4 regions of the Paenibacillus sp. FSL H7-689 genome follow, and region 2 is predicted to be linked to each of the others. Evidence: riboswitches for the same ligand, from Rfam matches in the RefSeq annotation. Region 2 holds a riboswitch; each other region holds the start of a gene.
The links. Region 2 has a riboswitch for cyclic di-AMP ahead of C170_RS11655 (C40 family peptidase). Riboswitches for the same ligand answer to the same signal wherever they lie in the genome.

Region 1: it holds a riboswitch for cyclic di-AMP, as region 2 does, so the genes downstream of both, C170_RS05865 (C40 family peptidase) here and C170_RS11655 (C40 family peptidase) in region 2, are expected to answer to the same signal.
Region 3: it holds a riboswitch for cyclic di-AMP, as region 2 does, so the genes downstream of both, C170_RS20540 (3D domain-containing protein) here and C170_RS11655 (C40 family peptidase) in region 2, are expected to answer to the same signal.
Region 4: it holds a riboswitch for cyclic di-AMP, as region 2 does, so the genes downstream of both, C170_RS14940 (hypothetical protein) here and C170_RS11655 (C40 family peptidase) in region 2, are expected to answer to the same signal.

The regions. Positions count from the first base shown of each region.
Region 1 covers NZ_ASPU01000009.1:29,277-31,480, forward strand. Annotated here, with positions in the region: gene C170_RS05860 (hypothetical protein) at 1-646, shown strand, start outside; cyclic di-AMP (ydaO/yuaA leader) riboswitch at 892-1,029, shown strand; gene C170_RS05865 (C40 family peptidase) at 1,033-1,503, shown strand; gene C170_RS05870 (GNAT family N-acetyltransferase) at 1,859-2,204, shown strand, end outside.
Region 2 covers NZ_ASPU01000015.1:160,944-163,147, reverse strand. Annotated here, with positions in the region: gene C170_RS11660 (carboxymuconolactone decarboxylase family protein) at 54-383, shown strand; gene C170_RS11655 (C40 family peptidase) at 457-921, opposite strand; cyclic di-AMP (ydaO/yuaA leader) riboswitch at 927-1,058, opposite strand; gene pelA (pectate lyase) at 1,487-2,204, shown strand, end outside.
Region 3 covers NZ_ASPU01000028.1:202,292-204,495, forward strand. Annotated here, with positions in the region: gene C170_RS20530 (ABC transporter substrate-binding protein/permease) at 1-105, shown strand, start outside; gene C170_RS20535 (amino acid ABC transporter ATP-binding protein) at 92-814, shown strand; cyclic di-AMP (ydaO/yuaA leader) riboswitch at 1,033-1,227, shown strand; gene C170_RS20540 (3D domain-containing protein) at 1,230-1,904, shown strand; gene C170_RS20545 (polysaccharide deacetylase family protein) at 2,014-2,204, opposite strand, start outside.
Region 4 covers NZ_ASPU01000015.1:849,567-851,770, forward strand. Annotated here, with positions in the region: gene C170_RS14935 (HAD family hydrolase) at 1-624, opposite strand, end outside; gene C170_RS14940 (hypothetical protein) at 865-1,263, opposite strand; cyclic di-AMP (ydaO/yuaA leader) riboswitch at 1,379-1,554, opposite strand; gene C170_RS14945 (glutathione peroxidase) at 1,926-2,204, shown strand, end outside.

The sequences.
Region 1 (2,204 bases), on a different contig from region 2:
GTCTACCCATCCGGAGGTTCATCGTTATCTATGGATTCTCGGGGGCATGCTGCTGGTTCGCATGTTGATCAGCCCCCTCATTCAGGCAGGACTGCTCTACTCACTTCAGCACTTTAATTCTACAGAAGAGCGCATTCCCTTTGTCCGCGGAATCAAAAATCTGTGGAAACCGATGCTGCTGCTCCACACCATACGTACATTATTGATACTTCTGCCCGCCTACTGGCTCATACCGAAGCTCTACTCGATTCTCATGGACGGATTTCATTCCCTTCAATTACTTTTACCTGGCATACCTTATGTTGCTGCCTGGATTGTATATGGTTGGATCATCCACCATGTCATACTCTATATGCAGTTCGGTGTTTCGGCACCAGAAGGAGAAGGCGGGGCTCACGGTACCCTCAAAGCACTCTGGATTGCACTGCGTCATCTCATCGCTGTAATCGGCATTGCATTACTGCTGGGCGGAGTACACCTGCTCGTCTTTGGGGCATTCACTACAGCCTCATGGTTATTAACTGGACTGACCGGACTTATACTACAACAGACGTATCCACTTGCCAGATGTCTATTGAGTCTGTGGAAAATATGCAGCCATTTCCGATTATGGCAGTCCAAAATATCCAAAGGCGAGAGCAGATAGTTTAAAAATTGTTACCATCACATGTTAAACTCATGGCCTAATATGTACTTATAAATAGGCAAACCTCAACCTTTCCCCGTCAAAGGTCGAGGTTTTTTTTGCTAAATTTGTTGCTAAACGTTGCCAAAGCCGTACTCCTCTGTTACAATAATCGCAGTGAGTTTTTAGTAACAACTTTGTAATCTTTACATTCATATTTGTAACTACTTAAAATTAAATCGTCATTTCTTGATTTCGCAGGTGCATAACTAGCATAGCCAAATTCCTGGCACCTGGGAAGCGGGGGAACCAGTTATGGGTGAATTGATCTTGCTACAGAGGGATCATAGGGGACCTTCAACCGAATCCTTAAGCTAACCTCGCAGGCATTGGAAGGGGAATATCTCTTGTTCAAGAAGAAATTAACCGCAGCTGTACTTAGCATCACATTCGCTTTATCGCTTGGTGCAGGTAGCGCATTCGCAGATTCAAAGATGGACACAGTAATTGATTCAGCAATGGGAACTACATACAAAAGTGGGGGAACAACGCTTAACGGCTTTGATTGCTCCGGATTTACCCGGTATGTATTCGACAAGTTGGGTATTGATTTGGCACGCCAATCCAGTTCCCAATTCGACATGGGCGATTCCGTATCCCGCATGGAGATGAGAGCTGGCGATCTGGTGTTCTTTAATACAACAGGTAAAGGCGTGTCCCATGTAGGAATCTTTGTAGGGGATGGAAAGTTCGCACACTCCTCTTCTTCCAAAGGCGTTACGATCAGTGCATTGAGTGAAAACTATTGGGCCAATCGTTATGTTGGCGCAAAACGGATTATGAGCACGGACGCATATGAATCACTGGCCCTTGACTAGGGACAAGCTGAGCAACATGATGCTGTAACCATTAACCATATTGGAACGAAGCAAGAAGCATAACAGAACCGCCCGGTACATTCTCCGCAGGAATGTATCCGGCGGTTTTTTTGTGCTTCAATCCTTATTCATGTTGCAAGTTATACTCGGGGCATATCCTGCGACATCAACAGGTTCATTTTGCGTTCGTTCGTCCGTGCCCTTATGATGTTTTTACCCATCCCGTTATAATATAAACGAAATTACCGGAACTTTTGTTTCATTTTTTTTCTTGGGAAGGAAGACTTGCTAAATGAACATCTCTTTTGTAGAGTGGACAAAGAGTTCTGTTTCAAGGAAAGGAGCATGCAGGTGTATGAAGGAAACCCCTGTGACGTTTCACGTTGTACCCATGCGAGAAGAACATGCGGAGCTTATCTGCAGTTGGCAGTATGATCCGCCTTACAATATCTACAGCTGGCTCCCCTGGGAGCAGATGAAAGCTCTGGAAGTGGAATTCGGAGATGCACAGCTGCGGCAGGAGCAATATGCGATCGTCCTGGATCAGAACGATCGTATATGTGGGTTTGCTCAATACTTCCCACTTCAAGGGGTAACCCGGATTGGCCTTGGCATGCATCCAGAGCTGTGTGGTCAGGGTCAAGGGACAGCTTTTGTCACTGCCATTGTACAAGAAGCTATTCGCCGAAATCCCACGAATG
Region 2 (2,204 bases):
TAGGTACAGTGAGGAAGATCTGTAACTATAGCCGAGAGGGTGTGCTACAAGCCATGACATTGATGAATGATAAAGTTCATGCCTACAAGGATCAGATTGGAGCATTAAGCGATGTGCTGCCAGGTGTGGTGAAGTCGTATCATGAGTTTACCGGAGAATGCTTCCAACCTGGCGTGATTGATGCGAAGACAAAACAGCTAATTGCGCTTGGCATTGGATTATTCGCCAACAATGAGGTATGTACCTTCTACCATGTAGAAGAAGCCCGTGCCAAGGGTGCAACTGATCAGGAGATCATGGAGACCGTAGCCGTGGCCGGAGCTGTTGGTGGAGGACATGCCCTGTCTCAGGGTGCGATGCGAGTGCAGAAGGCGCTGCATTAGTAAGCAATGCAACATAAATTTTTAAGTGCAAAAAAGGCATCCGGTTAATAACCGATGCCTTTTTGTATGTGAATCACATTTTACCTAACATTTTATCATACATAAACTGTCCAGTTACCCGACGTGCTGTTACATAACGATCATTGAAGTATGGATTCGATAACTTCGTGATGCTTACACCTTTACTGCTGGAGGCATGAGCGAATTGTCCGCCGCCGATATATACACCTGTATGTGAAATGCCTTTGCCTGTTGTATTAAAGAACACCAGATCACCTGTCCGAACATTGCTCTTGGAAACGGGAGTACCTGCTTTGGCTTGCTGCTGCGAAGTACGTGGTAATTCAATGCTGTATTTGTTGAAAAGATATCTCATAAAACCAGAACAGTCGAAGCCGGCTACAGTTGTGCCACCCCATTTGTAAGGAATACCTGTCATGTTGTTCACTACGGAGTTGATACTGCTTGCCTCTGTGCTTGTTGCCCCGGATGTAAATAATACAGCTGCTCCAAAAATGGAGATAATCAGTTTTTTCAAAATCAATGTTCTCCCTTCGATGCCTACGGAGTTAGCTAAGGGTTCGGTAGAAGGTTCCCTATATTTCCTATGTATAAGAATAATTCACCCAAATTGGTTCCCCCGTTTTCAAACATGAAACTCGGCAATGAATAATTAAGTTTTTGTAACTATTTGAAACTATATTGCATAAATGCGTAATTGTCAAACCCATTTAAACCCTTTCTTAATACCTCAATGTTAGCGGAATTAAGGTTTTTATATGAAAAAAGGGATCAAGTTGGGGTATCATTCATGACAAAAACGTCATTATTGATTCGTTTAAGACGAATTTGGATAAATAGATAGGTTTGTCATGAGTTAAAAGAACTATTCCTTTATGTAGAATTAGAGAGATTATATTCATTGAGTTGCATATATTGACAAAAATCGATTTTTTGCATATTATCTGATTATCCAATCCACATATTGGATTAAAATTGATTTTATTATGCGATAAATACAAATAAAGGAGGTTTAGAGACGCGTATCATAGGTAAAGTAGAAGTGGAAGATTTATAAAAACGAACATAGGAGAGTGTTACATTTGAAAGCGAAGAAAATAATTACTTTTGTCCTGGCATGTACGATGGTGTTCTCAGCAGTTGGAATGGCAGTTCTCCCTGTAGGGACGGTATCTGCTGCAGATGCGTCGGGTACTACAGCGAGTATTTCTGATATTTTGAAGAACCAGCTGCCGGATGGAGGTTGGAGAAAAGATTATAAACAGACAAGTGGAGAGTGGGCAAAGTCCACGATAGACAACAAGGCTACATACTCAGAAATTAGAAGATTGGCGAAGGAATTTAAAAAGACGAATGATCCGCGTTACTCCACAGCTGCAATCAAAGGAATTAACTTTTTGATCAACATGCAGTATTCAAACGGCGGGTGGCCACAAGTTTACCAAAGCTCCGGATACCACAAGCACATCACTTACAATGATGATGCCATGATTAATGTAATGATCATGCTGGATGAAGTAGCGGCACGCAAAGGTGATTTCTCATTTATCGACAGTACACTTGCTAACCGCAGTAAAAATTCAGTTGCCAAAGGTGTGGAGGCGATTCTGAATACACAGGTCGTTTCAGGTGGTAAGCTGACAGCATGGGGACAACAACATGATTCCAGCTCTCTTAAACCAGCGAGCGCAAGAATCTACGAAGTGCCATCGCTGACAGCTGGAGAGAGTGTAACGATTGTTAAATTTCTGAAAACCAGACCTGCTAACGCTAAAATTACCGCATCCATTAAAGGAGCGG
Region 3 (2,204 bases), on a different contig from region 2:
AGTCCATTTTTGATTGCAGCAGCCATCTACTTTGTAATGACGTTCATTTTGTCCAAGCTGCTGGGACGACTGGAAAGGAAGTTGAGTGCAAGTGATAGACGTTAGACAATTACACAAATCTTATGGAAATAACGATGTGCTTAAGGGCATAAACGTGACGATTGGCAAAGGTGAGGTTGTCGTGGTTATCGGTCCTTCCGGTTCAGGTAAAAGTACGTTCTTGCGTTGTTTGAACCTGCTGGAACAGCCTACCTCAGGAGAGATTGATTTTGAAGGCGTGTCAATCACGGACCCCAAGCATAACATTAACGCAACTCGTGAGAAAATGGGCATGGTGTTCCAGCACTTCAACCTGTTCCCACACAAAACGGTAGAGCAAAACATTACGATTGCTCCGATTAAAGTAAAGAAACAATCCACTCAGGAAGCGGAGAAAATTGCCGCTGATCTGCTTAACACCGTAGGCTTGTACGATAAAAAAGATACATTCCCGAATCAGCTGTCTGGTGGACAGAAGCAGCGGATCGCCATTGCTAGAGCATTGGCCATGCAGCCGCATGTGATGCTGTTTGACGAGCCAACTTCGGCACTGGACCCCGAGATGGTCGGTGAAGTGCTGGATGTCATGAAACGCCTTGCAGAAGGCGGGATGACAATGGTCATCGTAACCCATGAGATGGGTTTTGCACGTGAAGTGGGAGACCGAATCCTGTTCATGGATGGCGGGGTTATTGTGGAAGAGGGAACACCTGATGAGGTGTTTGGAGCTCCAAAAAATTCACGTACACGTGATTTTCTTGCCAAAGTACTCTAAACGATGTGATTAAATAGCGTTACTGACTTCGAGTCGGTAACGCTATTTTTTATGGATAATAATGACGTATGGATTCGGAAAAGTAACTATTCTGTTACCAAATGTAAAGGAATCGGGTCAACCAAACTTTCTGAATTAACCAGTATTCTTACAAATGCTTACAAGCTAAAAACCATTTGGTAAGAATTACTACAAGTTCAGGTTACAAAATTGTGATATATTGAACTCTGCCGAAACTTCCGGACAGGGAGTGCGGGGGATGTAACGATGCAGATTGTGCAGGGGGAAGATCTACAGCACACTGCTTGGGGTGAATTGGGTACATAACGTTTCAAATGTAACGAAGAACCTATAGGGTGGGCTCCTCATCCGAATCCGACAACTAACTTCGCAGGCACAATGAGGGAGGAAGACCATGATTAACAAGAAACGTATAGCCAAAACAGCAGTAGCATTAATGACAACAGCAATGCTCATTCAAGCCGTTCCGGCTCACGCCGATTCAGTTCATGTGGCCAAAGAAGGGGATACCTTCTACACCTTATCAAAACAATATGGAGTAGCACTCAACACGTTAATTAAAGCAAACAACGACATTTCGGCTTACAACATTTATGGTGGTTTGAAAATTACGATTCCCGGTAAGGCAAACAATGTAGCAGCCGCTGCGGCAACGGAGAGCAAGACCCAAGCGAAGACTGTTACTACAGCAAGCTTGGACGTCAACGCAGATAACAAAGTTGTTCAAGCCTGGGGTAAAACATTCGATTACAGCAAAGCTGTGAACGTAAAAGCAACGGCATACTCTGCAGATCCGTCTGAAAATGGAGGCTGGGGTGCAGTCGATTATTTCGGAAATGACCTTGAACTGGGTACGATTGCAGTTGATCCAAGTGTAATTCCACTTGGAACTAAAGTACTGGTAACTGGTCACAGCCATCCAGGATTGCCAAAACAAGCTTTTGTAGCCACAGCACGTGATGTGGGCGGTGCAATCAAGGGTCACCGGATTGATATCTTTATCCCGGGTAGCAAACAGTCTGTAAGCTCATTTGGTTTTCAGGATATCGAGCTGTACATTCTGAAGTAGAGAGAAAATAACATTTAAAATGAATTCAAACAGGGTGTCTGCCAGTCGCTAAATTTGCGATTGAACAGCACCCTTTTAATATTCTCATTTATTTTCTATCAAGTTCATCTTAATCTTTGGCCTTTGGCAATCCCAACATTTCGTCCAAGGTGACCAGTTCATATCCCCGATTACGTAGTTCCTCAATAATTTCAGGCAAAGCCTCAATCGTGCCGTTCAGGTTTGACCCTACACCGCCTCCAGCATGTTGCAGAACGATGGAGCCGGGTTTTACGGCAGACAGGATATTATCTTTCACCT
Region 4 (2,204 bases), 690 kb from region 2:
CGCACGGTTGTCATCCGATAGTTCTGGCTGGAATCTTCCGTAACCCTGCATAATTCGAATCGTACGCATGCCCAGATTCCGAGCAGGTATAATGTCGTTATCGATCCGATCTCCGATCATGACGGCTTCCTCCGGTTCACAACCGGCCTGCTTCAAGGCCACAGCGTATAACTCAGGGTCTGGCTTGGACACTCCTTCTTCAGCCGAACATGCCAGAACATCAACATACTTCCGCAAGCCGTAGCTCTCCAGTCTCTCTTCCGTTCCAGGACTCTGATTGGCAATAATGCCAATGCGATAATGCCGTGACAACTGCTGAAGAACGGAATCTGCTGAAGGAAAAGGACGTTCAAGATCTTTTTGAAACTTCAGCTTGTCCTGAATCTGTTTCTGATGCCCCTCGTCTTCAACAAATGTGCGAATTGCCACTCTCATAGGCCATTGCTCATATTTTCGGTAACAGTTCGCGAACAGTTCGCGTACCGCCTCAATCTTCACCGGATACCCCAAAGCACAAGCTTCACGGACAAACTGTCCGATAATATCATCAACCGGCTCCCATTCATCCACCAGCGTATCTCCAACATCAAAAAACAACCATTTCAATCCACCTACATCCGGCACGCCAATTCCTCCTTGTAAGCCACAGGTGATTCCTGATCCTAATCTAAAAGTTCGTGTTCAAAAAGTCTTGAACTACCTTTAAAACCATAAAAAAGAAGACTCACCATCCTGCATGAGTCTCCTCAAACTTCCGTTTATCGATGAATCAATTTCATAATACCTTGAGTAAATTCTGAAATTGATTCTAATACATTCAATTATAACAGGCACCTTACACCTGAGCAATCACAAGCTATGGCATTAACCATTGAGGAGAAAGCCAACTTCCCCATTGAGCGAATATACAATCCGGTCTGCGCCCATGCCCCGATAGATGCCCTTAGGATGACTCTGCTCCGTAATGACGCACAGGGATTTCGATGTCCATGAACGGCAGATCTGTAAATAACGACAGGTCAGATTCAGGCTGTTCTCGAAAATAAACACGTTGCCTACGCTGCCCTGCGGCAAAAACCATTTTTGAGCTGCAGCCGTATTCATGCGAATGACATGTTCTACTCCGATTCTACGGAGTCTGCGCTCTTCCCCTGCACTGTTGGTTAGAACGGCAAACGGCATTTTTTTGTACATCAGCAATTTGATAAATTTGCGTCCTGCTTCATTTGGAGCAGTCACTAAGATCATCTCAGTATCCATCATTCGTTCCTCCCTTGGCGTGAAAAGACAACAAAAAAGAAGCGTGGGGGACCAAGGCCTCCCGAACGCTTCTTAAATAACCCATGGCGAAAACACCATGAACCAGCGTACGGCTTGTTGCCTCTCCCTTTAACGCTTACGAGGTTAGCTGACGGATTCGGGCGCGAGAGTCGCCCTATTTCCGGCTGTCACCGGAAAATTCACCCCATGAATGCCCACTGTCCTGGACAGCGCATTCCGTTGGTTCCCCCGTTTCCCATTCATTAATGAATGGAAACTCAGCGATTAAAACATCGTTCGTATATCTTAAGGTAAGATCGAGCGATATTATCGTTTGTTTCGTTTTTCAAGTACATTTTAGTTTAAATTGAAATTACGTTATGAATCATACACCCGTGCCATGTCGGTGTAAAGTCCGCCCAGATCACCAAATCGGCAGATTTTTGCCAATTCCTATCCATAATAACGCTTACAACAAAGTTATACTCTATCTATCTCTTCAAGGCTATCTAATTCTCACTCTGGCGTAAATCACTTCGCAATTCATTCACGTATTCTGCACAACTTGCCTGTTTTGATTCTTTTAACACCATATTAGTTTTGCAATATTTAATTGCAACCAATATAATAGAAGATATAAGAGTAAATAAATGGAGGCGATTTAGATGACAGTCTACGATTACAAAGTGAATACCCTTCGCGGTCAAGAAGTTGAAATGTCCGACTACCGTGACAAAGTGCTCCTGATTGTGAATACGGCAAGCTCATGCGGCCTTACCCCTCAATTCAAAGGTCTGCAAGAATTGCAAGACAAGTTTCAAGATGCTCCATTTGAAGTGCTTGGTTTCCCAAGCAACCAGTTTGCACAGGAAAAAGGATCTTCCGACGATATTGCCGAGTTCTGTCAGATGAATTATGGCGTGAGTTTCCCCATGTTTGAGAAA